2 regions of the Pseudomonas sp. St386 genome follow, and region 2 is predicted to be linked to the other one. Evidence: predicted binding sites of a transcription regulator. Region 2 holds the regulator's gene; the other holds the start of a gene.
What was found. Region 2 encodes sigma-54, which starts transcription at its own class of promoters, with help from an activator protein. Its sites were predicted from a motif close to ANTGGCATNNANNTTGCTNT; they were not measured.

Region 1: a site for sigma-54 is predicted at 12,124-12,143, ahead of glnA (type I glutamate--ammonia ligase). Genes of this name have one in related genera too.

The regions. Positions count from the first base shown of each region.
Region 1 is NZ_AP021900.1:440,046-455,270, reverse strand. It holds gene KI235_RS02005 (DUF3999 domain-containing protein) at 1-1,194, opposite strand, end outside; gene KI235_RS02000 (DUF2339 domain-containing protein) at 1,191-4,829, opposite strand; gene KI235_RS01995 (glycogen/starch/alpha-glucan phosphorylase) at 5,148-7,598, opposite strand; gene KI235_RS01990 (hypothetical protein) at 7,705-7,845, shown strand; gene KI235_RS01985 (YkgJ family cysteine cluster protein) at 7,852-8,289, shown strand; gene typA (translational GTPase TypA) at 8,496-10,316, opposite strand; gene thiI (tRNA uracil 4-sulfurtransferase ThiI) at 10,455-11,909, opposite strand; gene glnA (type I glutamate--ammonia ligase) at 12,238-13,644, shown strand; gene KI235_RS01965 (chorismate mutase) at 13,766-14,329, shown strand; gene KI235_RS01960 (DUF4124 domain-containing protein) at 14,519-15,034, shown strand; gene KI235_RS01955 (DUF4124 domain-containing protein) at 15,031-15,225, shown strand, end outside.
Region 2 is NZ_AP021900.1:1,118,268-1,133,492, reverse strand. It holds gene mlaE (lipid asymmetry maintenance ABC transporter permease subunit MlaE) at 1-711, opposite strand, end outside; gene KI235_RS04880 (ATP-binding cassette domain-containing protein) at 711-1,520, opposite strand; gene KI235_RS04875 (KpsF/GutQ family sugar-phosphate isomerase) at 1,795-2,769, shown strand; gene KI235_RS04870 (HAD family hydrolase) at 2,770-3,294, shown strand; gene lptC (LPS export ABC transporter periplasmic protein LptC) at 3,302-3,871, shown strand; gene lptA (lipopolysaccharide transport periplasmic protein LptA) at 3,858-4,406, shown strand; gene lptB (LPS export ABC transporter ATP-binding protein) at 4,406-5,131, shown strand; gene KI235_RS04850 (RNA polymerase factor sigma-54) at 5,296-6,789, shown strand; gene raiA (ribosome-associated translation inhibitor RaiA) at 6,866-7,174, shown strand; gene ptsN (PTS IIA-like nitrogen regulatory protein PtsN) at 7,187-7,651, shown strand; gene rapZ (RNase adapter RapZ) at 7,654-8,511, shown strand; gene KI235_RS04830 (HPr family phosphocarrier protein) at 8,527-8,802, shown strand; gene KI235_RS04825 (ZIP family metal transporter) at 8,985-9,875, opposite strand; gene KI235_RS04820 (superoxide dismutase) at 9,895-10,518, opposite strand; gene KI235_RS04815 (hypothetical protein) at 10,521-10,961, opposite strand; gene KI235_RS04810 (class II fumarate hydratase) at 10,989-12,365, opposite strand; gene KI235_RS04805 (hypothetical protein) at 12,358-12,753, opposite strand; partial or broken gene pmbA (metalloprotease PmbA) at 13,011-14,356, opposite strand; gene yjgA (ribosome biogenesis factor YjgA) at 14,609-15,133, shown strand; gene tldD (metalloprotease TldD) at 15,180-15,225, opposite strand, start outside.

The DNA.
Region 1 (15,225 bases), 680 kb from region 2:
CGTTGCCAGGCGCGACGGTTTGTAATCGGGCACCAGCGTGGTCAAGGGCAAGCTGGCCGCTTTCACTGTCGCGCTGCCCAGGGCCAGGCTGTAAGGTCCTTCGCCACGCGCCAGGAACACCACCTGGGTCGGACGCACGGCAAAGCGCAGGGCCGGGGCTTCGCTGCCCAGACCGCCGCCACGCTCGTCCACGGTCAATTTCAATTGCTGTACGGTCTGGCCGGACAGTTGCAATTGGTTTTGCAACACATCCTGGCCGTTCTGGGTCAGGCGATAGAGCAAACCACTGCCCAGCGGCTGCCACGGATGGCTGCTTTCACGGCGACCGGCCAAGGTCACCGGCGCCAAGCTGTTGGCCTGGCTCAGCTCGACCTGCACCTGCTCGATGTTCAGCCCCATGGGCAACTGCCAGGTGTATTCACCAGCCTTCACGGTGCTGCCGGCCAATGGCTGCGACCAGGCCAGTGGCAACGGCAAGCTTTCGCGGCTGGCGCTTTGCAACTGGGCCGAGGTCAGGATCGGCGCGGAGGACGGCGAATCCCACAACAGCCGCAAGTAACGCGCCGATTGCCCCGGCAAGCTCACTTCATGCTGCTCGACTCGCTCATCGGCAAAGGTCAAGCGCGCCACCTGGCCTTCGCCCCACGACTGCCAGTGTTGCAAGTCGTCACTGGCTTCGATGGTAAACCGCTGGAAACCGTCGCGTTCACTGGTCCAGTCGAGGACCAACTGCTGCAGCGGTGCCTTGATCGCGCTGGCATCCAGCAACCAGCCACGCAGCTCCTCCTCCCCAGCTTCGAGCCGGCTGGAGGGTTGGACTTCCACCAAGGTGCCGTTGGCATTCGATTGCACCCGCACACTGGGCGCGCGCTCATTGTCATCGGCGGCGTTGTACAGCGGGAACCACTTCACGTCGGTGAGGGTGCGGTTTTCCCGGCTCTGGGCCGACTCGCGCACCAGGGCGTAGGCCTGGGCCTGGCCGGCCGCGTTGAAGACCCGCAGATCGCTCAGGTCGGTCTGTCGCGCCTGCAACTGCACGTCCAGAGGCAACGGGAGGCGATACCACGGCCCCTCGCCGCTCAAGGCCATTGGCACCTGATGGGCAAAATCCGTCGGTTGCTCCTGGGCCACGGCCGACAATGCCGCCCATAACCCCACCACGCCCAGCCCGATCCGACTCAACTTGCGACTCAAGACGACACTCCCTCACTGACAGGCATAGGCGGCTCATCCTGCACGACCGTCTCCGGGCGCTTGGGCGGCAGCGGCGCAAAATAGCCCACTACCAGCAGCAACACGCCTACACCGATAAACGAAACAATCCGCGCCAGACCGCCACGGTTACTCAATTCGACAAAAAACAGCTTGGCCACGACCACCGCGATCAACGCCGCGCCGATCAGCCACACTTCACGACGGTGGCGCAAATGCCCACCGATCATCAGCCCCAGGGCGATCAGGGTCCAGACAATGGACAACCCGGCCTGCACGAACATCGACTCGAGCAGCGCGTCCAGCTCGTATGGCACCCCCATCCACTGGTGGGCACTGCGCATCACCAGGGCGGTGAAGAACGCGAACAGCGACACACCGGCGATCAACTGAGCGATGTGCCCGACGCGATTCCAACGGTTCGTCGATTGCTCCACGGCATTGCGGGCCCACACATAGATACCGAACAAGGCGAACAGCAGGCCCAGCTCCAAGGGATTGAGCAACGGCACATAAGGCAGCGGCTCTGAGTTGCCATCGCTGAAGGTGTTGGTCAGCCAGAACCAACCGAGCATCAACAACGCCATCGGCGCCGCCGCGTAGACACGGTACTCGCGCGGTTGGGCCGATACCGGCCACGGCAAGGCACGCGGCGTGGCCATCAGCACCAGGTAAAGGCCTGGCAGGATCGCCCAGGCCAGCCAGCGCCAGGCGTTGTACTGCTCGGACAGCAACAGCAGGCCGTAACGCAACTCCAGCATCAACACCGCCATCAGCAACCAGCAACCGAGCACATGGGCCGTACTGCTCGCCGGGGCCGGCAGCATCGGCGCCAGGCGCTTGAGAGAAAGGAAATGCACGGCAAATACCGCCAGCCAGGCCAGCCAGCCGAAATTCGCGGCCGGGTGATAGTGGCTGTGCCCCGTTGCCACCAGCACGCAGCCCGCCGCCGGAATCAACAAAGTACACAGCAGCCCCAGCGCCGGCCATTTCAAGCGCTGCGCCAAGACTGTCCACACCGCCACGCTGATCACCGCAACCAGCAGCAGCCAACTGCCCTGCAGGTTTGCCGGGGCAAAGCGCAATACTTCGCTGACCCACGCCAGCGCCCACCAACCGGCGCCCCAGATCAGCAGCAGCTCGGACAGGCGCTGCAAGCTCAAGACCTCGAGTTCCCGCGCCGCGTGCGCCCGTTGCAGGCGCCATGCGCCCACCAGGGCTGCGAGCCCCAGCACCAGCGGCGTCCAGAAGCCGCTGTGGGCCAGCGGTCGCAGATCCTCGGCGTTGAGCGGCCCCAACAGCGCCGGCCCCGCCGTCAGGAATGCCGCACCGCCCAGCAGTTGCAGCAGCAGGCCGAAGACAAAACTCACGCGCTGTTTCAGGTACAGGCTCAGCCAGATGATCAACAAGCCGCTGGCCGCCCACACACCGCTCGCCGTTTGCCACGGCAGGACGAACAGCACCGCAAGGTTGATCAGCACCAGCCCCGCCAGCAACACCACCGACAAGCCGCGCAGCAACCGGACATCGTTGCGCACCATGTCGTCACGTGCCGCCAGCAACATGCCGCCAATCAACGCCAGGCCGATCAGCGAGGCGCTGAGCAAGCCGCTCCAGCCCGCGCTGAACACCACCGCCGAATCCCCCTCGGCGCCTTGCAAGCGCAGCAGGAACAGCGCGCCGCCAAGCAATTGCACCCCAAATGCGCTGAACAGGAAGCTGCGCGACTGCAGGCGCAGGCCAACAAACAGCGTTGCCAATCCAGCCAGGGCCCAGGCAATGGCGGTGCCGTGGGTGAAGAAGAACAGCGGTGCCAGCAGATAGAGGAAACTCAACCCCAGCACAGCCAGCACCGGCAGGCCTCGGCGCTCCCAATTGGCGCTGTGTTCAGGTTCAGCCTTGTGCAGTTGGTAGAAGGTGAACAGCAAGGCGCCGCCGAGCATCAACGCGCCCAGCGCTGAACCATCGAGCAGGCTGCCGTCGCCGATACGCAATTCGCTGACGAACGCCAGTGCCGAGCCCAATTGCAGCAACAAGGCGAAAGCCCGGGCGAATGGGCGCTGCTGGCGCAGGCCCAGCCAGAAGATCCCCGCGCCTTCCACGGCCCACGCCGCTGCGGTCCAGCGGGCGTCGAGCCCCAAGGGGATCGCCAGGCTGGCAAAAATCACCCCCAGGGCAAGGCAGGTTTCCGCCAGCAACAGGGCGCGACCGCCCATCAATACCCGCGCCAGGCCCATGTAGATCATGCCCAGGGCCAGGGCGCTGAACGCAGCGGCGAACTCAAAATGCTGCACCAACGCGAACTGCAAGCCGAAGCCCACCAGCGGCGGGCCGAACAGCATGGTGCCGTCCACGTAATCGCCCTTGCGCGCCGACCAGTGCAACAGCGCATCGCGGCTGGCGTCTTCGGGAGCATCGCTCATTTCCAGCAACTTGCGCCGGGTGAACAGCAAGCCAATCGCCAGGTAGATGAGGAAGAACAGGATCAGGAACGGTTCGGTGCTCCAGAGCAGTTCCGGTGTGTAGGAGCGCATGCCCCAGGCGAAACCGATGCCGAAGGTGCCGACAAAGCCGATCAGGTTGAGCAGGCGCCAGGCCTTGAACCAGGCAATCGCGAGGATGCCGGCGTTGAGCAGGATGAAATAGCTGAACAGCGCGACGTGATTGCCACTGCCGGTGGAGGTCAGGATCGGCGCGGCAAACCCGCCCAGCGCCGCAGCCGCGGCCAGGCCCAAGGCGTTCTGGGTAATCGCCAGGATTGCCGAGAACACCGTCACCGCGACCAGCAAGCCCAGGGCCGCCTTGGAGTCGAGCAACGGATGCAGGCGCATGGCCGCGAACACTGTCAGGTACAGCACCGCGATCCCGGTGCCCTGGAGCATAAGCGCATAGTTGCTGTTGCGTTGGCGCAACCACCAGCCCAGGCCCAACAGGCCCAACGCGCTGGCCGCGACGCCGGCGTAACGCAACTCGATCGGCACCACCATGCCTTCGGTGGCATAGCGCAGCAAAAACGCCAGGCCGAGAAACAACAGCACCACGCCGACCCGCAGCACCGTGTTGCCGCCGAACAGCCAGTTGCGCGCGCCAATCACGGCGCGGTCGAACAGATTCGGGCCACGGGGGGCCGCGGGTTTCGAAACCCTCGGTTCCAAGGGCATCGGCTCCAGGGGCAGCGGCGCGAAGTCGCGCTCGGCACGCCGACTGGAAGTGGTTGGCGCGGGTTTCCAAACGTCATCGGGCAACGGTTGGCTGGCCTGGGTGGCCATCGCGGGAACGGGTTCGAGGTCTGGCGGCAATTCCCAGACAAGCTCTGGCTCGGTGCGCGTCTCGGGCTTCGCAGCCTGGGGCACGACAACCTCGGGCGCTGGCGCCGAATCACTCGATTCGGCCACCTTGCCGCGTTCGAGAACCGTCAGACGGGCTTCCAACGTGAGCAAGCTCTGCTGGGCCTCTTGCAACAAGATCTGTTGCTTGGCCGCCTGGCTACCCAGGCGCCCCAATCGAAACGCCTGGGCGATGCCAAGCCCCACCAGCGCGCCTATCAGCGCATCGGCAAACGACTCGTCCACCACCCAGCCGAGTGCCAGGCCCAACAGCGTCAAGATCCATTGCATGGTCGATATCCCTAAGCGGCCCGTTGCGGGCGTAACCGGGGTGATGCGGTGCTTGACTCAGTCTAGTGGAAACCCCCAAACCCTGTGGGAGCGAGCTGTGTGGGAGCAAAGCTTGCTCGCGATCCAGGCGCTGCGGTCCTCAAGAGACCGCGGCGTTTTCATCGCGGGCAAGCCTTGCTCCCACACAGCTCGCTCCCACATTGGATTGTTGGCACTTCCAGTGCTGAGCCCGGCCACACAGCCCGGCGAAACTGGCGCCTAGTATATCGACGAAGCCCAACCGCCGTTGGGCTTCGCTCACATTTCTTACAGCAAATGCTACTCCAGGGCTTTCCAGATGTCGGTCGCGTATTCGCGGATGGTCCGGTCCGAAGAGAACCAGCCCATGCGCGCGGTGTTGAGCACCGCCGAACGCCACCATTGCTTGGAGTCGTGCCAACGCTCTTCGACCTTGGCCTGGGCGTTCCAGTACGAGTCGAAGTCGGCGCAGACCAGGAAGCGGTCGTAGTCCACCAACGAGTCCACGAGCCCGGCGTAGCGCATCGGATCATCCGGCGAGAACACCCCGCCACGAATCGCCTGCAGCACATCATTGAGCCGATGGGACGCGGCGATGTCCGGCGCGGCGCTGAACTCACCGTTTTGCTTGCGGGCCTCCACCTGCTCGGCGGTCAGGCCGAAGATGAACATGTGCTCACCGCCGACGCGCTCATGCATCTCCACGTTGGCGCCGTCCATGGTACCGATGGTCAGCGCGCCGTTGAGGCCGAACTTCATGTTGCTGGTGCCCGACGCCTCGAAACCGGCCGTGGAGATCTGCTCCGACAGGTCCGCCGCCGGAATGATGCTTTCGGCCAGGCTGACGTTGTAGTTGGGCAGGAACACCACTTTGAGCAAGCCACGTACGGTCGGGTCGTTGTTCACCACCCGGGCGATGTCGTTGGTCAGCTTGATGATGAGCTTGGCCTGGTGATAACTGGCGGCGGCCTTGCCGGCGAAGATCTTCACCCGCGGCACCCAGTCCACTTCCGGCTCGGCGCGGATCGCCTGGTACAGCGCCACGGTGTGCATCAGGTTGAGCAACTGGCGCTTGTACTCGTGGATTCGCTTGACCTGCACGTCGAACATCGCCGCCGGGTTCACGGCAATCCCCAGCCGCTCGTGGATCAAGTAAGCAAGAGCCTTCTTGCTGTGCAGGCGCTGCTCGGCGAACTGCTTGCGAAACGCCGGCTTGTCGGCAAACGGTTCCAGTTCGATCAAGCGCTCCTCGGGGTTGTCGAGCACGCTTGGGCCGAGGGCATCGACCATCATCGAGGTCAATTCGGAGTTGGCCTGGAACAACCAGCGGCGGAAGGTGATGCCGTTGGTCTTGTTGTTGATCCGATCCGGATAGAGCTTGTGCAGCTCGGAAAACACCGTGCTGCGCATCAGTTGGGTATGCAACCCGGACACGCCGTTGACGCTATGGGAACCGAGGAACGCCAGGTTACCCATGCGCACCCGGCGGCCGTTGTCCTCTTCGATCAGCGAAACCGAGCGCAGCACATCGAAATCGTGCACGCCCTTGGCCCGTAGCGAATCGATGTGCTGGGCATTGATCAGATAAATGATCTGCATGTGCCGGGGCAACATGCGCTCCATCAGCCCCACCGGCCAGGTTTCCAGGGCTTCGGGCAGCAGCGTGTGGTTGGTGTAGGACAGCGTGTCCTGGGTGATCTGCCAGGCCGCGTCCCAAGCCACGTCGTAAACGTCCACCAGTTGCCGCATCAGCTCGGCCACGGCAATGGACGGGTGAGTGTCGTTGAGCTGGATCGCCGCATGGTCGCCCAGGGTCAGCACCGAGGTGTGCATGTTGCGATGACGGCGCAGCAGGTCTTGGAGCGAGGCGGCCACGAAGAAGTATTCCTGGCGCAGGCGCAGTTCCTGGCCAGCCTCGGTGCTGTCGGCCGGGTACAGCACGCGGGAAATACTTTCGGCCCGGGCCACTTCCGCTACCGCACCCAAGTGGTCGCCGGCATTGAAGCGTTCCAGGTGAAGGTCTTCCACGGCTCGGGCGCGCCACAGGCGCAGGGTATTGACGCTGGCACCGCGCCAGCCTACCACCGGCGTGTCATAGGCAATCGCCCGCACGGTTTCGGCCGGGGACCAGACTTGCCGGGTTTTACCCGCCTCATCGGTGACGGTCTCGACGCTGCCGCCAAAGCCGATCGGGTAGACCACTTCCGGCCGCTCGAACTCCCACGGATTGCCGAAGTCCAGCCAGTGCTCGGTCTGCTCCTGCTGCCAGCCATCGACAATCGCCTGGCGGAACAGGCCGTGTTCATAACGGATGCCATAGCCATGGCCGGCGATGCCCAGGGTCGACATGCTTTCCATGAAACACGCGGCCAAGCGGCCAAGACCGCCGTTGCCCAATGCTGCATCCGGCTCGAGCAGACGAATGCGCTCCAGATCCACGCCCAGTTCGGTCAGCGCCTCGCGCGCCGTGTCCAGCAGGCCGAGGTTGCTCAGGCTGTCGTAGAGCAAGCGACCGATGAGGAATTCCAGGGAGAGGTAATAGACGCGCTTCTGGCCCTTGCGGTAGATCTGTCGCGTGTGGTCCATCCAGTGATCGACCATGTGGTCGCGGGCGGCGAGGGCGATAGCTTCGAACCAGTCGTGATCAAACGCATGATCCGGGTCCTTGCCAACGGCATAAGTGAGTTTGGTCAACACGGCGTCGCGAAATGCGGCAACTTCAGCTTCGCGAACAAGTGGTTCTTGAGTCATTGATAAGACCTCGAACGAGCATGGAATTGTCTGAGCCTAGACGGTCTGACAGACGGTACAGGCTCTTGGTTCGGTGGATTTCCCCGAGTGTCGGAGAATCGTCGCCATGGAATTGCCGGATGGTCGAATGAATGCAGGGGCCGTGCCGATCCGGGCGGGTTTGGCCGGGATGAAAAAAAACTGGCGGATGGTCGTTCAAAATTTCACCAGTCCCGGTATGATCGCGCGCCCTGATGCATGCTGGTAAACCGTGATGATGAAGCCCAACCTGATCGCCGCCGCGGAGATCGACCGACTCGATACCTGGGCCAAGTACTCCGCCCCGATGTGCGGTTCCTGTGTGTCGAGCTGCTGCACGCTGCCGGTGGAGGTCAAGATCAAGGACCTGATCCGCATCGGCATCGTCGATGAGTTCGAACTGGGCGACCCGCCGAAGAACATCGCCAAGCGCCTGCAAAAGGAAGGGATCGTCGAGCGCTACAACCAGAAGTCGGAAATCTTCACGCTCCAGCGCATGAGCAACAACGATTGCCTTTATCTGGACCGCAAGAGCCGGTTGTGCACCATTTACGAGAAACGCCCGGACACCTGCCGCAACCATCCGCGGGTTGGACCACGGCCGGGGTATTGCGCCTACAAGCCCAAGGAAGTGGAGCGCGAGCGTAATCCACGGACGTTGGACAAATTCTGATCGACTGATGGTTCAGCTGTGTCTGAACCACCGTTATCGCGAGCAAGCTCGCTCCCACACGAGGTCTGTATCCACTGAAGATCCACTGTGGGAGCGAGCTTGCTCGCGATAGGGCCCTGACAAGCGACACACAAACCCCAGGCATAAAAAAACGCCCCCGATCTCACGACCGGGGGCGTTTTTTTAGCTGCTAACTAAGTCGAAACTCAGTTGCCGCTTTTCTTGGCAGCGCGGGTACGCTCGCTTTCGCCAAGGATTTTCTTACGCAGGCGAATCGACTTAGGCGTCACTTCACACAGTTCGTCTTCCTGCACGAACTCCAGCGCTTGCTCCAGGGTGAACTTGACCGGCGGAACCAGGGCGATGGTTTCGTCCTTGCCCGAAGCACGCATGTTGTCGAGCTTCTTGCCTTTGGTTGGGTTCACGCCCAGGTCGTTGTCGCGGCTGTTCAAGCCAACGATTTGACCTTCGTAGATATCCTGGCCGTGCTCGACGAACAGCTTGCCGCGCGCTTGCAGGGTTTCCAGCGAGTAGGTCAGTGCCTTGCCGGTCGCAACCGATACCAGGACACCGTTCTGACGGCCGGACATGTCGCCGGACTTCATCACGTCGTAACGATCGAAGATCGAAGTCAGGATGCCGCCACCGGAGGTCAGGGTCAGGAACTCGTTACGGAAACCGATCAGGCCACGAGCCGGGATGTTGTACTCAAGGCGTACACGGCCCTTGCCATCCGGAACCATGTTGGTCAGGTCGCCCTTACGCAGGCCCATTTGCTCCATGATCGCGCCCTGGGATTCTTCCGGCAGGTCGATGGTCACGTTTTCGTACGGTTCGTGCTTGACGCCATCAACCATGCGGATGATCACTTCAGGACGGCCCACACCCATTTCGAAGCCTTCGCGACGCATGGTTTCGATCAGCACCGAGAGGTGCAGCTCACCACGGCCGGAGACCTTGAACTTGTCGGCCGAGTCGCCTTCTTCAACGCGCAGGGCAACGTTGTAGAGCAGCTCTTTGTCCAGGCGCTCCTTGATGTTACGGCTGGTCACGAACTTGCCTTCTTTACCGCAGAATGGCGAGTCGTTGACCTGGAAGGTCATGGAAACGGTTGGCTCGTCGACGGTCAACGGCTTCATCGCTTCGACGTTCAGTGGGTCGCACAGGGTGTCGGAGATGAACAGTTGCTCGAAGCCGCTGATGCAGACGATGTCGCCGGCAGCTGCTTCTTCAACGTCGATGCGGTGCAGGCCGTGGTGACCCATCAGCTTGAGGATACGACCGTTGCGCTTCTTGCCGTCGGCGTCGATGGCAACCACCGGGGTGTTCGGCTTGATGCGACCACGGGCGATACGGCCAACACCGATAACACCCAGGAAGCTGTTGTAGTCCAGTGCCGAGATCTGCATCTGGAACGGGCCGTCACGGTCGACTTTCGGCGCTGGTACGTCGTCGACGATCGACTGGTACAGCGGGGTCATGTCTTCAGCCATGGCGGTGTGGTCCAGACCGGCAATGCCGTTCAGGGCCGAGGCGTAGACGACTTTGAAGTCCAGCTGTTCTTCGGTGGCACCCAGGTTGTCGAACAGGTCGAAGATCTGGTCCAGAACCCAGTCCGGACGCGCGCCTGGACGGTCAACCTTGTTGATGACCACGATCGGACGCAGGCCGGCTTCGAAAGCCTTCTTGGTCACGAAGCGGGTTTGCGGCATAGGGCCGTCCTGGGCATCAACCAGCAGCAGCACGGAGTCAACCATCGACATCACGCGCTCTACTTCACCACCGAAGTCGGCGTGGCCCGGGGTGTCCACGATGTTGATGTGGTAGCCATTCCAGTTGATGGCGGTGTTTTTCGCCAGGATGGTAATACCGCGCTCTTTTTCCTGGTCGTTGGAGTCCATCACGCGCTCGTCGTTGAGCTCGTTGCGCTCCAGAGTGCCGGATTGACGCAAGAGTTTGTCTACCAGGGTGGTCTTACCATGGTCAACGTGAGCAATGATGGCGATGTTGCGTAGATTTTCGATCACTTGTGTATCTCGATCAGAGGATTCGGTGTGCTGACAGGTCGTGGCAGCGATTTACGTTGAGTCCGACAAGGCCGTTACAGCCTGTCGGCGGCGTCGGGGGGCCGGTGACGCAGGCCACAGGCAAACAGCCCCGGGCACTTAGCTCGGTCGATAAACGCGCACATTGGCATGCCCCTCACTGAGCAAATGGTGGGCATGCAGGCGACTCATCACGCCTTTGTCGCAATACAGCAGGTACTGGCGAGTAGGGTCCAGTTCCTTGAAACGCGCGTTCACGGCATAGAACGGCATCGTTTTTACCTCGATGCCGGCGATACTCAGCGGGTCGTCTTCAGCGTCGTCCGGGTGACGGATGTCGATGATGATCTGACCGGCCAGCGCTTCGCCGACTTCTTCAATCTGAATGTCCTGGCCCAACTCATCGATGACTCGATCGATTGGCACCAGCCTGGCGTTTTCGAGCGCACGCTCGAGCACCGCCATGTCGAATTCTTTCTCTTCGTGTTCCACCCGCCCGCGCTTGGCCGCCGTCTTCGGATTGACCGAGATGACGCCGCAGTATTCCGGCATGTGCCGGGCAAACTCGGCGGTGCCGATTTCATTGGCCTGGTCGATGATGTCCTGCTTGTGGCTGGCAATCAGCGGCCGCAAGACCAGTTTCTCGGTCACGCAGTCGATCACCGACAGGTTCGGCAGCGTCTGGCTCGACACCTGGGAGATCGCCTCGCCGGTCACCAGCGCATCGATTTGCAGGCGGTCGGCAATTCGTGAAGCGGCGCGCAACATCATACGCTTCAAAATGACGCCCATATGACTGTTATCGACTTTGCCGAGAATCTCGCCCAGGACTTCTTCGAACGGCACACTCACAAATAACACGCGTTGGGAGCTGCCGTACTTCTTCCAGATGAAGTGCGCCACTTCCATCACGCCCAGTTCATGGGCACGCCCGCCGAGGTTGAAGAAGCAGAAATGGCTCATCAAGCCGCGACGCATGATCTGGTAAGCGGCCACCGTGGAGTCGAAACCGCCGGACATCAGCACCAGGGTCTGCTCCAGCGAACCCAGCGGATAACCGCCGATGCTGTTGTGCTGGCTGTGGATCACGAACAGCCGCTGGTCGCGAATTTCGATGCGCACTTCGATCTGCGGGTCTTTCAGCGAAATACCGGCCGCGCCGCACTGTCGACGCAACTGGCTGCCGACATACTTCTCCACATCCATCGAACTGAACGGGTGCTTGCCGGCACGCTTGCAGCGCACCGAAAAAATCTTGCCGGCCAGGGCATCACCATAATGGAGCATGCACTTGGCGAGGATGTCATCGAAATCCCCCAGCGGGTATTCATCGACTTGCAGGAAATGCGCGATGCCCGGCATGCAGCTCAGGCGCTCGGTCATTTCCTTCAGGACCTTGGGTTCGCTGACACGGGTTTCCAGCTCGAGGTTGTCCCACACGCCATTCACCACCACGGCCGGGTCCAGGTCTCGGAGCACGGCACGGATGTTCTTGGCCAACTGGCGGATGAAACGCATCCGTACCGGGCGGCTCTTGATGGTGATCTCGGGGAAGACTTTTACGATTAGTTTCATGAAAACAGCGCGCGAACGGCCAGCCGAAAAAGGGGGGCGCGGATTATAGCGGAAATTGCTCAAGGTTTAACCAGTTTATGTGCAGATGGTTTTGCATGCACCAAAACAGGTCATTATCGATTGGCGACGCCACATTGCAGTGCGTTATTGTCTGACAATCTTTGATTTACGCCTTTAAAAGCGTGGATTTGGTGCAAAAAACCCATGCTGGGGCACTGGCATGCAATTTGCTCCCTTGTGAGGCAGGTTGCCATGGCAGAGTATTCGCGCCGGCATCACCCATATCTAAGGGCACTCCACTACCCGCCCGAAGCCACCCGGAGGACATATGTCGAAGTCGGTTCAACTCATCAAAGATCATGACGTCAAGTGGATTGATCTGCGCTTCACTGACACCAAAGGTACTCAACATCACGTGACCATGCCGGCCCGTGATGCGCTGGACGACGAATTCTTTGAAATCGGGAAAATGTTCGACGGTTCCTCCATCTCCGGCTGGAAAGGCATCGAAGCCTCCGACATGATCCTGATGCCGGACGACGAAACTGCCGTCCTGGACCCGTTCACCGAAGAGCCGACCCTGATCCTGGTCTGCGACATCATCGAACCTTCGACCATGCAAGGCTATGACCGCGACCCACGCGCCATCGCCCACCGCGCCGAGGAATACCTGAAGTCCACCGGTATCGGTGATACCGCTTTCTTCGGTCCTGAGCCTGAGTTCTTCATCTTCGACTCGGTCAAATTCAAGTCCGATATCTCCGGCTCCATGTTCAAGATCTTCTCCGAACAAGGTTCGTGGATGTCCGACCAGGACGTGGAAGGCGGCAACAAAGGCCACCGTCCAGGCATCAAGGGCGGCTACTTCCCGGTTCCACCGTTCGACCACGACCACGAGATCCGTACCTCCATGTGCAACGCACTGGAAGAGATGGGCCAGACCGTCGAAGTTCACCACCACGAAGTGGCAACTGCCGGCCAGAACGAAATCGGCGTGAAGTTCAACACGCTGGTCAAGAAGGCTGACGAAGTCCAGACCCTGAAGTACTGCGTACACAACGTTGCCGACGCCTACGGTCGCACCGCGACCTTCATGCCGAAGCCACTGTACGGCGACAACGGTTCGGGCATGCACGTTCACATGTCGATCTCCAAAGACGGCAAGAACACCTTCGCAGGCGAAGGCTATGCCGGCCTGTCGGACACCGCCCTGTACTTCATCGGCGGTATCATCAAGCACGGTAAGGCCCTGAACGGCTTCACCAACCCGTCGACCAACTCCTACAAGCGTCTGGTACCAGGCTTCGAAGCCCCGGTCATGCTGGCCTACTCGGCTCGCAACCGTTCCGCCTCGATCCGTATTCCTTACGTGAACAGCCCTAAAGCCCGCCGTATCGAAGCACGCTTCCCGGATCCGGCTGCCAACCCGTACCTGGCCTTCGCTGCACTGATGATGGCCGGTCTGGACGGTATCCAGAACAAGATCCACCCTGGCGATGCCGCTGACAAAAACCTGTATGACCTGCCGCCTGAAGAGGCCAAGGAAATCCCACAGGTGTGTGGCAGCCTGAAAGAAGCCCTGGAAGAGCTGGACAAGGGCCGTGCCTTCCTGACCAAGGGCGGCGTATTCAGCGATGACTTCATCGACGCTTACATCGCACTGAAAAGCGAAGAAGAAATCAAGGTTCGCACCTTTGTACACCCACTGGAATACGAGCTGTACTACAGCTGCTGATCCAGTAAACGCCGCCACGCACGGCGTGAATAAAGAGAGGCCTCCTTCGGGAGGCCTTTTTTATGGGCGCAGGTTACGTGCATGATGCCTCGTCGCTCCCCCATAGAAGACGAGATTGCCCATGACTTTGCGCTTCAAGCTCTGCCTTGCCCTGTCTGCCGCACTGCTGGCCTCCACCGCCGAAGCCGCCTCGGCTCCCGCCCCTGAGGCCCTTGCCCCGTTGCTTAACGCCATTGGCGAACGCCTGGCCCTTGGCGATCAAGTGGCGTTGAGCAAATGGGACAGCCATAAACCGGTAGAAGACCGTCAGCGCGAGCGTGAAGTCATTGCTGCCGCCGTTGCCCAGGCACCGGCCTACAAGCTGAGTGGCGAAACCGTGGAAGCGTTTTTCGCCGCCCAGATAGAAGCCAACAAAATGGTGCAGTACATCAACCTGTCCGACTGGGCCCTGGAAGGCAAGGCCCCGGACCTCCCACGCCCGGACCTGGTGGGACAGATCCGCCCGCAACTCGATCGACTGCAAAAACGCCTGCTGCAACAACTGGCCGATTTCGCCCCCTACCGCACCGACCCGCAGTGCCCGCAATGGCTGGCCCGAGCCACCCACCACAACAAGCAGCACCCGGTGCACCGCCTCGCCCTGATCCGAGCGACCGGAGAGCTGTGTATCTCCACAAAATCCTGAGGCACCCCACCTCCCCTTGTGGGAGCGAGCTTGCTCGCGATAGCGGTATGTCAGTCACTGAGATGTTGGCTGAGCCGGCCCCTTCGCGAGCAAGCTCGCTCCCACAGGGGTTATGTGCAACAACTTGGGTCAATCACCCTCCCTGACCTATGCTGCAACCCATCACTTTTAGTTTTCGGTCGATTTTCCATGGGTCGTGGTTTTCCAATCATCCTGTTGTTGTTGGCACTGCCCGCCGCCGCGCAGATCTACAAGTACACCGACGCCGACGGCAACACCGCCTACAGCAACCAGCCGCCCCAAGGCGTACCAGCCCAGACGGTGGAGTTGCCGCCGCTCAACAGTATCGAACGCCAATCCCCAGCCAGCCCGAACACACCGCCAGCCCCCGCCAACAGCGACGAGCCGCGCAATGCCTACGAAACATTGGTACTGACGGACATCCCCACCGACGAGGCCCTGCGCGCCAACAATGGCACCTTCACCGTTGGCGTCCGAGCGCAACCGCGCCTGCAGAGCCCGCATCTGTTCCAGCTATTGCTGGACGGCCAACCCTACGGCCAGCCGTCCAACGTGCCACGCCTGCAATTGGTGAACATCGATCGGGGCGAGCACAGCCTGGCGGTTCAAGTCATCGACGGGGACACCCTCGTGCAACAAAGCAAGACCGTCACGTTCACCGTGCAGCGGGTGCACCAGCCATGATCCGCTGGCTGCTCGCGCTTAGCCTGGCGCTGGCGGCGCTGCCTGGGGTGGCGCAGGTCTACACCTACATCGATGCCCAGGGTAATCGCGTCTTCACCGATCAGCCGCGCCCCGGCAATGCGAAGAAAGTCCAACTGCCACCCGGCAACCGGATGCCGACGCCGCCCCCGGGCACAACCTCGGCGCCCATG
Region 2 (15,225 bases):
ACGGCTGATCCCCTCTGACGTGGGCTCACAGTCATAGCCTTGAAACACGGCGATCCAGGTCACGACGAAAGCGAATACGGCACTTTTGATCACGCCATTGAGGACATCGTCGAGGAAGTCGACGCTGTTTTGCATGTTCGACCAGTAGGAACCTTCATAGACCCCCAGCCAGTCTACCGCCACCCACGAGCCGCCCCAGATCCCCACGACGCTGAAAATGATCGCCAGCACCGGCAGGGAAATGAAACCGGCCCACAGGCGCGGGGCAATGATGTATTTGAGTGGGTCGACGCCGATCATTTCCAGGCTGGACAATTGTTCGGTGGACTTCATGTTGCCGATTTCGGCGGTCAACGCCGAACCGGCACGCCCGGCGAACAGCAGCGCCGTGACCACCGGGCCGAGCTCACGCAGCAGCGTCAGCGCAACCATCTGCCCGACCGCCTGCTCCGAACCGTAGCTGGACAAGATGTTGAAACCTTGCAGCGCCAGGACCATGCCGATGAAGATCCCGGAGACCACGATGATCACCAGGGACATCACGCCCACCGAGTGCAACTGCTTGACCAGCAGGCCGAAACCGCCGCCCGTCGAGTTGCGACCGAGCAAGGCGTGCATCAGGAACAGCGAGGAACGGCCCAGTACCGCCACCACATCGATGCCGGAACGGCCGAACAGGCGAACTCTTTCCAATAGTGATTTCTTGCGCATCAGCGCTTCCCCAGCAGATCGGTACGGTAATCCGTGGCCGGAAAATGGAACGCCACCGGCCCGTCCGGATCACCCTTCATGAATTGGCGGATGCGCGGATTGTCCGAATCCGCCAGTTCCTGGGGCGTGCCCTGCCCCAGCACCTGGCTATCGCCAACCACATAGATGTAGTCGGCAATGCTCGCGGTTTCGGCCAGGTCGTGGGAGACCACGATGCTGGTGATGCCCAGCGCATCGTTGAGCAGGCGGATCAGGCGCACGAGCACGCCCATGGCGATCGGGTCCTGGCCGACGAAGGGCTCGTCGTACATGAGGATCTTCGGATCGAGGGCAATAGCCCGCGCCAACGCGACCCGACGCTTCATGCCGCCGGACAGCTCGTCGGGCATCAGGTCGAGGGCGCCCCGCAGCCCAACGGCCTGCAACTTTAGCAGGACGATGTCGCGAATCATCTCTTCCGGCAGCTCGGTATGGACCCGCAGCGGGAACGCCACGTTCTCGAATACATCGAGATCGGTAAACAGCGCGCCACTCTGGAACAGCACACCCATGTGCTTGCGCGCATCGAACAGGTCGCTGCGAGACAACTCGGGAAGGTTCTGACCATTGACCCAGACTTCGCCGGCGCTGGGGCGCAATTGTGCCCCGATCAGCCGCAGCAGCGTGGTCTTGCCACACCCGGAAGGCCCCATGATGCCGGTGACCTTGCCGCGCGGAATGCGAATATCGATGTCATTGAAAATGCTGCGCGTCCCTCGCTTGAAGGACAGTCCCTTCAGCTCGACCGCGTAGGCGTTGTCGGCACTCATCTAAACTCCTTGCGATGCAGCCTCACATTCGAATGCCCAGGGCAGCCGACAAGCGCCGGTACCGCCGGGCACACGAACCGGCGGCGAACTATATCACTGCAACAGCCAAGCGCCCAAGGCCAACGCCCCGCCTGTTAAGCCTGGTTTAAGGTAAAAAGCCACATTTTATGTCGAACCTTGCGGCCCCTCGAACAAAGCATGACGAACTTACGTGAGGGAATTGTTCATTGCCGCTATAATCGCCGCCTTTTCATCGGGCTATACGATTTCTGACATGAGCCAATCCAGCGACCTGATTCAATCGGCACAACGTACCATCCGCCTCGAGCTCGAAGCCGTGCAAGGCTTGCTGCCCCATATCGACGCTGATTTCGTACGCGCCTGCGAGATGATTCTGGCCAGCAAAGGCCGCGTGGTCGTGGTCGGCATGGGCAAGTCCGGGCACATCGGCAACAAGATCGCCGCCACCCTCGCCAGCACCGGCACCACGGCCTTTTTTGTCCATCCGGCCGAAGCCAGCCACGGGGACATGGGCATGATCACCCGGGACGACGTCATCCTGGCCCTGTCCAACTCCGGCTCCACCAATGAGATCATCACGCTGCTGCCGCTGATCAAGCGCCTGGGCATCCAGTTGATCAGCATGACCGGCAACCCGGACTCGCCGCTGGCCAAGGCCGCCGAAGTGAACCTCAATGTTCATGTCGAACACGAAGCCTGCCCGCTGAACCTGGCACCGACCTCCTCCACCACCGCGGCCCTGGTCATGGGCGACGCCCTGGCCGTGGCGCTGCTGGAAGCCCGGGGCTTCACCGCGGAAGATTTCGCCTTTTCCCATCCCGGTGGCGCCCTCGGCCGTCGCCTGCTGCTGAAAGTCGAAAACGTGATGCACGCTGGCCAGGAGTTGCCACAAGTGCTGCGCGGCACGCTGCTCAAGGACGCGCTCATGGAAATGACCCGCAAGGGGCTGGGCATGACGGTGGTCCTGGAGGTCGACGGCAAGCTCGCCGGAATCTTCACCGACGGCGATCTGCGCCGCACCCTGGACCGCACCATCGACATCCACAGTGCGACCATCGAGCAAGTCATGACGCCCCACGGCAAGACCGCCCGCGCCGAGATGCTCGCCGCCGAGGCCCTGAAAATCATGGAAGACCACAAGATCAGCGCCCTGGTGGTCGTCGACGACGAAGACCGTCCGGTGGGCGCCCTGAACATGCACGATCTTCTGCGTGCGGGAGTCATGTAAATGAACACAGACCTGTTGCAACGCGGCCAAGCCATCAAGCTGGCGGTTTTCGACGTGGACGGCGTGCTGACCGACGGCCGCCTGTACTTCCTCGAAGACGGCAGCGAGTTCAAGACGTTCAACACCCTCGACGGCCAAGGCATCAAGATGTTGATGGCCGCCGGCGTGCAGACCGCTATCATCAGCGGCCGCAAGACCCCGGTGGTCGAGCGGCGCGCGAAGAACCTCGGCATCCCGCACCTTTACCAGGGGCGCGAAGACAAGCTGGTGGTGCTGGACGAGCTTCTGGGTCAACTCAACCTAAACTATGAACAGGTGGCCTACCTCGGTGACGACCTGCCAGACCTGCCGGTGATTCGCCGGGTCGGCCTGGGCATGGCGGTCGCCAACGCGGCCAGTTTCGTCCGCGAGCACGCCCACGGCGTCACCACGGCGCGAGGCGGCGAAGGTGCGGCCCGCGAATTCTGTGAACTGATCCTGCGCGCCCAGGGCCGCCTCGAAGCGGCCAACGCCGCGTACCTGTGAGCCATTTATGCTGAGCAAGAAGATTCGCACCATCGTGGTGTTCGGCTGTATCGCGGCGATTTTTGCTGCGGTGGGCTACTGGAACATCAGCCCCGAACGGTTTCTCGACCAGCCTGCGGCCCAGGTCGAGGAAAAGATCGACTGGTACGCGACCAACACGCATACCCTGCAGTACCTGCCCGACGGCAAGGTGCAATACGAGATGACGTCCGACAAGGTCGACCACGTAAAAGCCACTGACATTACGTTGGTTACGAAGCCCGACCTGAACATGTTCCGCGGCACCGAGTTTCCGTGGCATGTGCAGAGCGAGCACGCCGAAGTCAATTCCGGCGGTACCGAAGTGGAACTGATCGACTCGGTGCGCGTCGCCCGAACCGACGAAAAAAACCGTACGACCATCATCACCAGCACGCGCATGACCGTGTTCCCACAGCAAGAATATGCGCAGACCGAGCAACCCGTTAGAATCGACGGCGCCGGGGGTGTATCGACCGGCACGGGAATGAAAGCGTATTTGAAGGAAAGCAGGATACACCTGCTATCGAACGTAAGAGGACAGTATGAAGCTCGCTAAAACCCTCCCTATTTTGCTCAGTCTGGGCGCAGCACTGGGAAGCGCGAGCGCCTGGGCTCTTCCCGACGACCGCAACCAGCCTATTCGCATCCAGGCCGACGATGCCCAGCTCGACGACAAGAATGGCGTCGCCACCTATAAAGGCGACGTGATCATCACCCAGGGCTCGATGAAGGTCACCGGCAATACCGTGACCATCACCCGCACCCCGTCCGGCGACATCGACGTGGTGACTTCGGTGGGCAACCTGGCCTATTTCGAGCAACTGCAAACCGCAGGCGATACCAAGCCAGTGCAGGGCTACGGGGTAACCATCCAGTACCACGCCGCCCAGGATCGCGTGGTCCTGATCGACCGCGCCAAGGTCGTCGACAAGGACAACAACGTCACCCAAGGCGAAAAAATCGTCTACGACACAGTCAAGAAGCTGGCCAGCGCCGGTCGCGCCACCGGCAGCAAGGTGACCGAGTCGCGTCCGCGGATCGACATGGTGATCCAACCGAAAAAGAAAACCGACGAGCAGAAGGCCCAGTAATGGCAACTCTGAAAGCTCAGCACCTGGCCAAGAGCTACAAGAGCCGTCAAGTCGTGCGTGATGTCAGCCTGTCCATCGACAGCGGCCAGATCGTCGGCCTGCTCGGCCCCAACGGCGCGGGCAAGACCACCTGCTTCTACATGATCGTCGGCCTGGTCCAGGCCGATCAGGGTCGCGTACTGATCGACGACGTGGACGTCAGCCACCAGCCAATGCACGGCCGGGCGAAGGCAGGTATCGGCTATTTGCCGCAAGAAGCGTCGATCTTCCGCAAACTGTCGGTTGCCGACAACATCATGGCGATCCTCGAGACCCGCAAGGAACTCGACAAGGCCGGTCGTCGCCAGGAACTGGAAAGCCTGCTGCAGGAATTCCACATCAGCCACATTCGCGACAACCTGGGCATGAGCCTGTCCGGTGGCGAGCGGCGTCGCGTGGAAATCGCCCGCGCCCTGGCCACCGCACCGAAGTTCATCCTGCTCGACGAACCGTTCGCCGGCGTGGACCCGATCTCGGTAGGCGACATCAAGCAGATCATCCATCACCTCAAGGCCAAGGGGATCGGCGTGCTGATCACCGACCACAACGTGCGCGAGACGCTGGATATCTGTGAAACCGCCTACATTGTCAACGACGGCCAGCTGATCGCCGAAGGCGACTCCGCAGCCATCCTGGCCAATGACCTGGTCAAGGAAGTGTATCTGGGCCATGAGTTCCGCCTGTAAGCACAAGTGTCTGGCGAATTGTCCGAGCGTCGTTTAATTTTATTATGGCGACGCTCTAGGCAAACACTTCAGTTTCAGGCATATAATTTGCTTAAGTTTGGCGCCTCGGCGCCCTGTAGTGGATGGCGCATGTGCGCCGGCTAATAAGGTGTTAAGCCCCTGCCATGAAACCATCGCTAGTCTTGAGAATGGGCCAGCAGCTGACGATGACACCGCAGCTGCAACAGGCCATCCGCCTGCTCCAATTGTCGACCCTGGACCTGCAACAGGAAATCCAGGAGGCCCTGGAGTCCAATCCAATGCTCGAACGCCAGGAAGAAGGCGACGACTTCGACAACACCGATCCGCTGGCCGACAACGTCGAGCAGAAGACCAACACCGAAATCCCGGAACCGGCCTACCAGGAAACCGCCCCGACGGTGGACAACCTCGAGGATGGCGAATGGAACGAACGCATCCCCAACGAACTACCCGTGGACACGGCCTGGGAAGACGTCTACCAGACCAGCGCCAGCAGCCTGCCGAGCAGCGATGACGACGAGTGGGACTTCACCACCCGTACCTCTGCTGGCGAAAGCCTGCAAAGCCACCTGCTGTGGCAGTTGAACCTGGCGCCGATGTCCGACACCGATCGCCTGATCGCCGTGACCCTGATCGACTGCATCAACAACCAGGGCTACCTGGACGAGACCCTCGAAGAAATCCTGGAAGCCTTCGACCCCGAGCTCGACATCGAGCTGGACGAGATCGAAGCCGTCCTGCATCGCATCCAGCAGTTCGAACCGGCCGGCATCGGTGCCCGCAACCTGGGCGAGTGCCTGTTGCTGCAACTGCGCCAGTTGTCCGCCAAGACACCATGGCTGGCCGAGGCCAAGCGACTGGTCACCGATTACATCGACCTGTTGGGCGGCCGCGACTACAGCCAACTGATGCGTCGCATGAAGCTCAAGGAAGATGAGCTGCGCCAGGTCATCGAACTGGTGCAGAGCCTCAACCCGCGCCCCGGCTCGCAGATCGAATCCACCGAGCCCGAATACGTGGTCCCCGACGTGATCGTGCGCAAGCACAATGATCGCTGGCTGGTGGAGCTCAACCAGGAGTCGGTGCCCAAGCTGCGGGTCAACGCCCAGTACGCCGGCTTTGTGAAGCGTGCCGACACCAGCGCCGACAACACCTTCATGCGCAACCAGTTGCAGGAAGCGCGCTGGTTCATCAAGAGCCTGCAAAGCCGCAACGAAACCCTGATGAAAGTTGCCACCCAGATCGTCGAGCATCAGCGCGGCTTCCTGGAGTACGGCGATGAAGCGATGAAACCGTTGGTCCTGCATGACATTGCCGAGGCAGTGGGCATGCACGAGTCGACGATTTCCCGGGTAACCACCCAGAAATTCATGCATACCCCTCGGGGTATCTATGAATTGAAATACTTTTTCTCCAGCCACGTCAGCACCTCCGAAGGCGGCGAATGCTCGTCCACGGCCATCCGCGCGATCATCAAAAAACTGGTAGCTGCGGAAAATCAGAAAAAGCCGTTGAGTGACAGCAAGATCGCTGGTTTACTGGAGGCACAAGGCATTCAGGTGGCCCGCCGTACCGTCGCCAAATACCGCGAATCCCTCGGGATCGCGCCTTCGAGCGAACGCAAGCGGTTGATGTAACAGGCCACGCCACAGCGTTCCAGTGGCAGGCATTTCTGCCTGCCGCTTTATGCACTGGCAACGAAGGAGAAGCTGTATGCAAGTCAACATCAGTGGACACCAACTGGAAGTGACCGAACCCCTGCGCACCTACATCGGCGAAAAACTCGACCGATTGGAAAGGCATTTCGACAAGATCACCAACGTGCAAGTCACGATGAACGTCGAGAAGCTGCTGCAGAAAATCGAAGCCACGCTGCATATCCCCGGCGGAGAAGTGGTTGCCAACGCAGAGCACACAGACATGTATGCCGCGATTGACCTGCTGACCGACAAGCTGGATCGCCAACTCAAAAAGCATAAGGAAAAGACCCAGAGCCTCCTCCAGGGCGCAACCGGTCGTTAACCCCCCCAATCCATGATCCGACTAGAAACCATCCTGACCCCCGGCCGTTCCCAGGTGAACGCGCCGGGCGGCAGTAAGAAGAAAGCCCTCGAACACATTGCCAACCTGATCCACCGCGAGGTACCGGATCTGGAAATGCAGGACGTCTTCGAGGCATTGGTTGCCCGTGAAAAACTCGGTTCCACCGGTTTTGGCAACGGCATCGCCATTCCCCACTGCCGTCTCAAGGGTTGTGCCGCGCCGATCAGCGCGCTGTTGCACCTTGAAACCGCTATAGATTTCGACGCCATCGACGGTGCCCCGGTCGACCTGCTGTTTGTATTGCTGGTACCGGAAGCGGCGACCGATGCGCACCTTGAGCTGCTGCGCCAGATTGCCAGCATGCTGGACCGCAAGGAAGTGCGCGAAAAACTGCGCAGCGCACCGAGTAACGAAGCTTTGTACCAGGTTGTCCTGGACGAGCAGAACGGTCATTAAAAATGCGCATGATCATTGTCAGTGGCCGCTCCGGCTCCGGTAAAAGCACGGCCCTCAACGTGCTTGAGGACAGCGGCTACTATTGCATCGACAATTTGCCCGCCGGCCTGCTGCCGGAACTGGCCGAGCGCGCCCTGATCCACACCGAGCTGGCGCAGCCGCTGGTGGCGGTGTCCATCGATGCGCGCAACCTGCCAAGCCACCTGTCGCGTTTTCCTGAACTGCTCGAGGAAGTGCGCAGCCGGCATATCCAGTGTGACGTGCTGTACCTGGATGCCGATGAAGAGACACTGCTCAAGCGTTTTTCCGAAACCCGCCGGCGCCACCCACTGAGCAACGCCAACCGTTCGCTGGCCGAAGCCATCGAGGATGAAAGCCAGCTACTGGGGCCGATTGCCGACCTGGCGGACCTGAAGGTCAACACCACGCACCTGAACCTGTATCAGTTGCGTGACACGATCAAGCTGCGCCTGCTCAACCAACCCGAGCCGGGCACGGCGTTCCTGGTGGAGTCGTTCGGTTTCAAGCGTGGCATGCCCGTCGATGCCGACCTGGTGTTCGACGTGCGTTGCCTGCCCAATCCTTATTGGAAGCCGGAATTGCGCGCGCAGTCCGGGCTCGACCAACCGGTGATCGACTACCTGGCCGCCCAGCCGGATGTCGAAGAAATGTACCAGGACATCTCCAGCTACCTGCTCAAATGGCTGCCCCGCTTTGCCGCGAGCAACCGCGCCTATGTCACGATCGCCATCGGTTGTACCGGCGGCCATCACCGCTCCGTCTACCTGACCGAACGCCTGGGTCAACTCCTGCAACAATCCCTGAAGAACGTCCAGGTTCGCCACCGCGACCTCAGCTAAAGGATTCACATCGCGATGCCTGCTCAGGAAATTGAAATCATCAACAAGCTGGGTTTGCATGCCCGAGCGTCGGCCAAGTTCGTCGGAGTCGCAGGCCAGTTCAAGGACACCACCATCAGGGTTGGCCGCACACCCGAGACTGCGGTCGACGGTAAAAGCATCATGGCGATGATGATGCTCGCCGCTGGCAAGGGCACCAAGATCCACCTGCACACCGAAGGTGAACAGGCACAGGAGGCGATGGATGCCCTGGTGGATCTGATCAACAGATACTTCGACGAAGGCGAATAACCGACCAAATCCCAAGGCGGATTTATTGTGGCAAGGGAATTCATTTGTGGGAGCAAAGCTTGCTCGCGATGAAGGCGACTCGGTAACTCAGAAAACCGAGGTGCCTGGATCGCGAGCAAGCTTTGCTCCCACAGATTCCCTCGCCACAGATAAATCACATCACCCTAGATGCCTGCCGTTTGTCACGCCAACGCCGTATCCAGCACCATCATCAGACAAAACCCCACCAACAGGCCCAGGCTCGCCAGTTTCTCGTGACCATTGCGACGGGATTCGGGAATAACCTCGTGAGTCACCACCAGCAACATCGCCCCGGCCGCCAACGCGAGCCCCAGGGGCAAGAGCATCTCGGCCAGACTCACCAACCAGGCGCACAGCAGCGCGAACACGGGCTCGACCAACCCTGACGCCGCGCCAATCAGGAACGCCCTGGCCCGCGACATCCCCGCCGCAGCCAGCACCAGCGCGATCACCAGCCCTTCGGGTACATCCTGCAAGGCGATGCCCATCGCCAGGCTGTCGGCATCCGGCATGCCGCCGCCCGCCGACACCCCCACCGCCATGCCTTCGGGAATGTTGTGGGCGATGATGGCAAACACGAACAGCCAGATCCGCGGCGCAATGATCGGCCGGCCTGGCGCAGCGACCAGCCTTTCGGGACAGGCGCAGACTTTGCGGTCCACTAGATACAGCCCGAACGCGCCCGATAGAATGCCGAAACTGATAAGGCCGCTGGCGGCCCAAGGCGTCAGTCCCAACTGCTCGGCCGCAGCAATGCCCGGCACGATCAGCGAAAATGCCGTGGCCGCGAGCATCACCCCGGCACCGAATCCCAGCAGCGAATCGCTGACGGCCTGGGGCATGCGCCGGATGACCAACACCGGCACGGCCCCCAGCGCGGTGCCCAAGGCGCAGAGCCCGCCACCCTCGAGCGCGCGCAACAACCTGGGCTCCAAGTCCAGCCATGCCAGGCCCTGGGCAGCCAACAATGTCATTCCGGCCAGCAGCAACAACGACCCCAAGGCATAGCGGAACATCCGTCCGCTTCCAATCGCCAGTGTTTGAGTATCCATAGTCAGCCTTGGGTTGCTTTCAGGAAGGGCTCGAAGCCAGCGCAGCCTGGTAGCGCCGGGCGACCTCAGGCCAGTTGATCACGTTGTAGAAGGCGCTGATGTATTCCGGACGACGGTTCTGGTAGCGCAGGTAATAGGCGTGCTCCCAGACATCCAGGCCAAGAATCGGTGTGTTGCCCTTCATCAGCGGGCTGTCCTGGTTGCCGCTGCTTTCCACCACCAGGGTCTTTTGCGGGGTCACGCTCAACCAGGCCCAACCGCTGCCGAAACGGGTCAGCGCCGCTTTGGTGAAGGCTTCCCTGAAACCCTCGATACCGCCCAGTTGCGCTTCGATCGCCGCCGCCAGTGCGCCATCGGGCTGGCCGCCGCCCCGGGGCGTCATCACTTCCCAGAACAGCGAATGGTTGGCATGACCACCGCCCTGGTTGATCACTGCGGCTTGCAGGCTTGCCGGCAACTGCTCGACACTGGACACCAGTTTTTCGACAGGCCACCCGGCGTACTCGGTGCCGTCCACCGCTGCGTTGAGGTTATTGATGTAGGTCTGGTGATGCTTGGTGTAGTGGATCTCCATGGTTTGCGCATCGATGTGCGGTTCCAGGGCGTCGTAGGCGTAGGGCAATGCAGGCAAGGTAAAAGCCATGTTCAATGAGCTCCATGATGAAGAGGGGCATTGCGCTGCCGGGGCGTAGCGGCATTGCAGTGCAGCAGGCGTTGGGTCCGTGGGTATTCACCGTGCTCGCTGATGAAACTCAGCAGTTCGACATAGGTCTTGTGGCTCTGACGCAGTGCGGCGGTGCGCAGGGCCGGTGCCAGGCGTTCGTCCTGCATCGTCTGCAACAACCGTTGGTGGATCGCGCACAAATACTCGGCGCTCTCCTCCGGCTGGTTCAGGCGCAAGTGCAGGTCTGCCAGGTTGTGATGGGAGACGACGCACGCGGCCACGGCTTCGTCGGCATCCGCCCAACGCTCGAACAGCACCTGGGCCAGCGCCAGGGCCTGCAGGTAGGCTTCGCGGGCGTCTACCAGCTCGCCCAGCATGAAACAGCGATTGGCCCGTTCGATCGTACGTTTCCAGTGTTCCATGATGAGTCCTCCACACAGGTGTCGGGGTTACACGCCGCCAGCGGTGAGCTTCTCCGGGTCCAGCAGGACTTCGAGTTCGCTGCGTGTCAGGTCGGTGTGCTCCAGGGCGACATCGATGACCGGCCGACCTTGCTGGTAAGCCTTCTTGGCGATTTCAGCGGCCTTCTGGTAACCGATGATGGGATTGAGCGCGGTCACCAGGATCGGGTTGCGCGACAACGCTTCCTTGAGCCGTGCCTCGTTGACCTTGAAGGTGGCGATGGCCTTGTCCGCCAGCAAGCGGCTGGCGGTGGACATCAAGGCGATGCTGCTCAGCAGGTTCTGGGCGATGATCGGTAGCATCACGTTCAATTCGAAGTTGCCCGATTGACCGGCGATAGTGATCACCGTGTCGTTGCCAATCACTTGGGCCGCCACCATCGCGGTGGCTTCAGGAATGACCGGGTTGACCTTGCCGGGCATGATCGAGGAGCCCGGTTGCAAGCCTTCGAGCTCGATCTCGCCCAGGCCTGCCAGCGGCCCGGAATTCATCCAGCGCAGGTCGTTGGCGATTTTCATCAGCGACACGGCGGTGGTCTTGAGCTGCCCGGAAACCGCTACGGCGGTGTCTTGGGAGCCAATCAGCGCGAACAGATTCTTGCCCGGGGTGAATTGCACCTGGGTCAATTGCGTCAGTTGTTGACTGAACAGCTCGGCGAAACGTGGATGGGCATTGACCCCGGTGCCGACCGCCGTACCGCCCTGGGCCAGGGATTGCAGGCTCGGCAGCACATCCTCCAAGTGGCCGATATTGGCCTTGAGCTGCTGCGCCCAACCATCGAGCACCTGGCTCAGGCGCACCGGCATGGCATCCATCAGATGGGTGCGACCCGTCTTGATGAATGGGTGGACCTCTTCGGCCTTGCGCTCGATCACCTGCACCAGGTGCGACAGCGCCGGCAGCAGTTGCTCATGCAAGGCCAGCGCCGCGCTGACATGAATGCTGGTGGGGATGATGTCGTTGCTGCTCTGGCCGCAATTGACGTGGTCGTTCGGATTGACCGTTTCCCCCAGCAGACGACTGGCGAGGGTGGCGATCACTTCGTTGGCGTTCATGTTGGAGCTGGTGCCGGAGCCGGTCTGGAAGATATCCACTGGGAAATGGTCCATGAAACGGCCTTCGAGCAGCCCCAGGGACGCATCGACAATGGCCTTGCCCTGGGCTGCGCTGATTTGTTCCAGCTCTACGTTGGCCCGGGCGGCAGCAGCCTTGGCCAGGATCAGGGCGCGGATGAACTGTGCCGGCATACGCTGGCCACTGACCGGAAAGTTATCCACTGCGCGCTGGGTCTGGGCGCCATAGAGGGCATCCACCGGGACTTGCAGCTCGCCCATGCTGTCGCGTTCGATACGGGTATTACTCATCGGGAGATCCTTGCACCAGTTCAATAAGAGGAATCGACGGCTCCAGGGCGCAGGTCGCCAGCGCCCAGGCATGGCTCTGCCAGCGCTTGAGGCGGCAGCGGCACAGTGATTGTTGTTCGAGCTCACGCAGAGGGCGCCAGGCCTGGTCGAGGCAGAGATTGCGCCAATGCCAGGGCAGCGCGACATCCAAGGCGGTATCGAGCAGCAGCCGGAACGCGGTCTCGGAGATCATCCATGGCGAAGTGACGGTGCAGCAGGCCAGATAGCGGCCCTCGGCCAGGTAGTGCTCGATCAACCGCGGCTCGTCCGGGTTCATCGCGCAACGGATCTGGCGGCTCATCCAGCGCCAGCTTTCAAGGTAGGGTTGTTCGTGCAGGGCAGAACTCATGACCGGGGCTCACTCGGCGAATGAGATTCATTATTAGATGATAATAAGAAGCAACACAACTGTTAGACCGCACAAATTCATTGTGGCGAGGGAGCTTGCTCCCGCTCGGTTGCGCAGCGACCGCAAGATCTTGGGGTCGCTTCGCGGCCCAGCGGGAGCAAGCTCCCTCGCCACAAAAGCGCCTTCGCCACAGGATTTGCGGGTACAAAAAAGGCGCGTCACCTCGTGGATGACGCGCCCTTTTCAAGCGGTGAGCGTTAGCTACCTGCCACCGTCATCCGCTCGATCAGCACCGAACCGGTGCGGATGTTGCTGCGCAGTTCCAGATCGTTGCCCACGGCCACGATCTGCTTGAACATGTCACGCATGTTCCCGGCGATGGTCACTTCCTGGACCGGGAACTGGATCTCGCCGTTCTCGACCCAGAAACCCGCCGCGCCACGGGAATAGTCCCCGGTAACCATGTTCAGGCCGTGGCCCATCAGTTCGGTCACCAGCAGGCCACGACCCATGCGCCGCAGCAGGGCCGCCTGGTCTTCTTCGCCATGGGTCACGAACAGGTTATGCACGCCACCGGCATTGGCGGTGCTCGGCATACCGAGCTTGCGGCCCGAATAGGTGCCGAGGATGTAGGACACCAACTCGCCGTTTTCCACGAACGGCTTGGCGTAGGTGGCCAGGCCGTCGCCATCGAACGCCGAGCTGCCCATGGCCTGCATCAGGTGCGGACGCTCGTCGATGGTCATCCATTCCGGGAACAGTTTCTGGCCCAGCGCGCCCTCGAGGAACGACGACTTGCGGTACAGGTTGCCGCCGGACACCGCCGACAGGAAGCTGCCGAACAGGCCGCCGGCCAGCTCGGCCGAAAACAGCACCGGCACTTCGCAGGTCGGCACCGGCCGCGCGCCCAGGCGGCTGGCCGCCCGTTGCGCGGCTTTCTGGCCAATGCTCACCGGGTCCGCCAGCAGGGTGCCTTGGCGGTTCACGTCGTACCAGTAGTCACGCTGCATCTGGCCGTTGGCCTCGGCGATCATCACGCAACTGAGACTGTGGCGGGTCGATGCATAACCGCCGATAAAACCGTGGCTGTTGCCGTAGACCCGGCAGCCCTGGTGGGTATTGAGCGTCGTGCCGTCGGCGTTCTTGATGCGACTGTCGGCCTCGAATGCCGCGGCTTCGCAACGCAGTGCCTGTTCGATGGCCTGCTCGGGGTGATGTCCCAGGCGTGGAACAGGTCGAAGTCGCGCAGTTCCTTGCACATCAGCGCGGCATCAGCCAGGCCCGAGGCTTCGTCTTCGGAGGTGTGCTGGGCAATCGCCAGTGCCGCGGCGACGGTTTCGCGAATGGCCTCCGGGCCGCTCGCCGAAGTGCTGGCCGAGCCCTTGCGCTGGCCTACGTACAAGGTGATGCCAAAGCCCTGGTCGCGATTGAATTCGACGGTTTCCACCTCGCGCTGGCGCACCGACGTCGACAGGCCCTGCTCCAGCGATACGGCCACTTCACAGGCACTGGCGCCCTGGCGCTTGGCCTCGGCGAGGATCTGCTCGACTTGTTCCTGCAGTGCCGGCAATGCCTGCGGGCCGACGCTTTGAACTGCACTCATGGTGTTCTCCACTCAAATTCTTCTTTCGGTTAAGGCTTTGTACGTAAAGTGCCTGCGCGACGATCATGCTGCGTTGAAAACAGGCTCGGAATGCTCATTTACAACCAGTAAACTCCGCTTCCTCGCCTGTTTTCGCCTTGCCTGATCGCCGCTCGGCGACTTTTCGTACAAACCCTTGGCCTTCGAGCGACCGGGCCGGACAAGCGGCCCCCGACTGGTTATCATGGCGGCGTTTCTTTGCGGACTGCCACCATGGTTGATTCTTACGACGACTCCCTCTACGAGGGTGAAAAAAGCAAATCCCAGGTCAAACGCGAGCTGCATGCTCTGGTTGACCTCGGCGAGCGCCTGACAACACTCAAGCCTGACTTGCTGGCCAAACTGCCTTTGACCGACGCCTTGCGCCGGGCCCTGGCCGATGCGCCCAAGCACACCGCGAATATCGCGCGTAAACGGCACCTGCAATTCATCGGCAAACTGATGCGCGATCAGGACACTGACGCCATCCTGGTCCTGCTCGATCAACTCGATGCCTCCACCCGGCAGTACAACGAACGTTTCCACAACCTGGAGCGCTGGCGCGATCGCTTGATCGCAGGCGACGACGGCGTGCTGGAAAAATTCGTCATCGACTACCCGGAGGCTGACCGTCAGCAATTGCGCTCCCTGATCCGTCAGGCCCAGCACGAACTGGCACAGAACAAGCCACCGGCCTCGAGCCGTAAAATCTTCAAGTACATCCGTGAGCTGGACGAAACCCAACGCGGCCTGCGCTGAGTAACGCCCACGGGTGGAGGCCCTTGCACTCCACCCGATGCTCCGGTCATGCGCCCGTGCCACCCACGGTAATCGCATCGATCTTCAGGGTC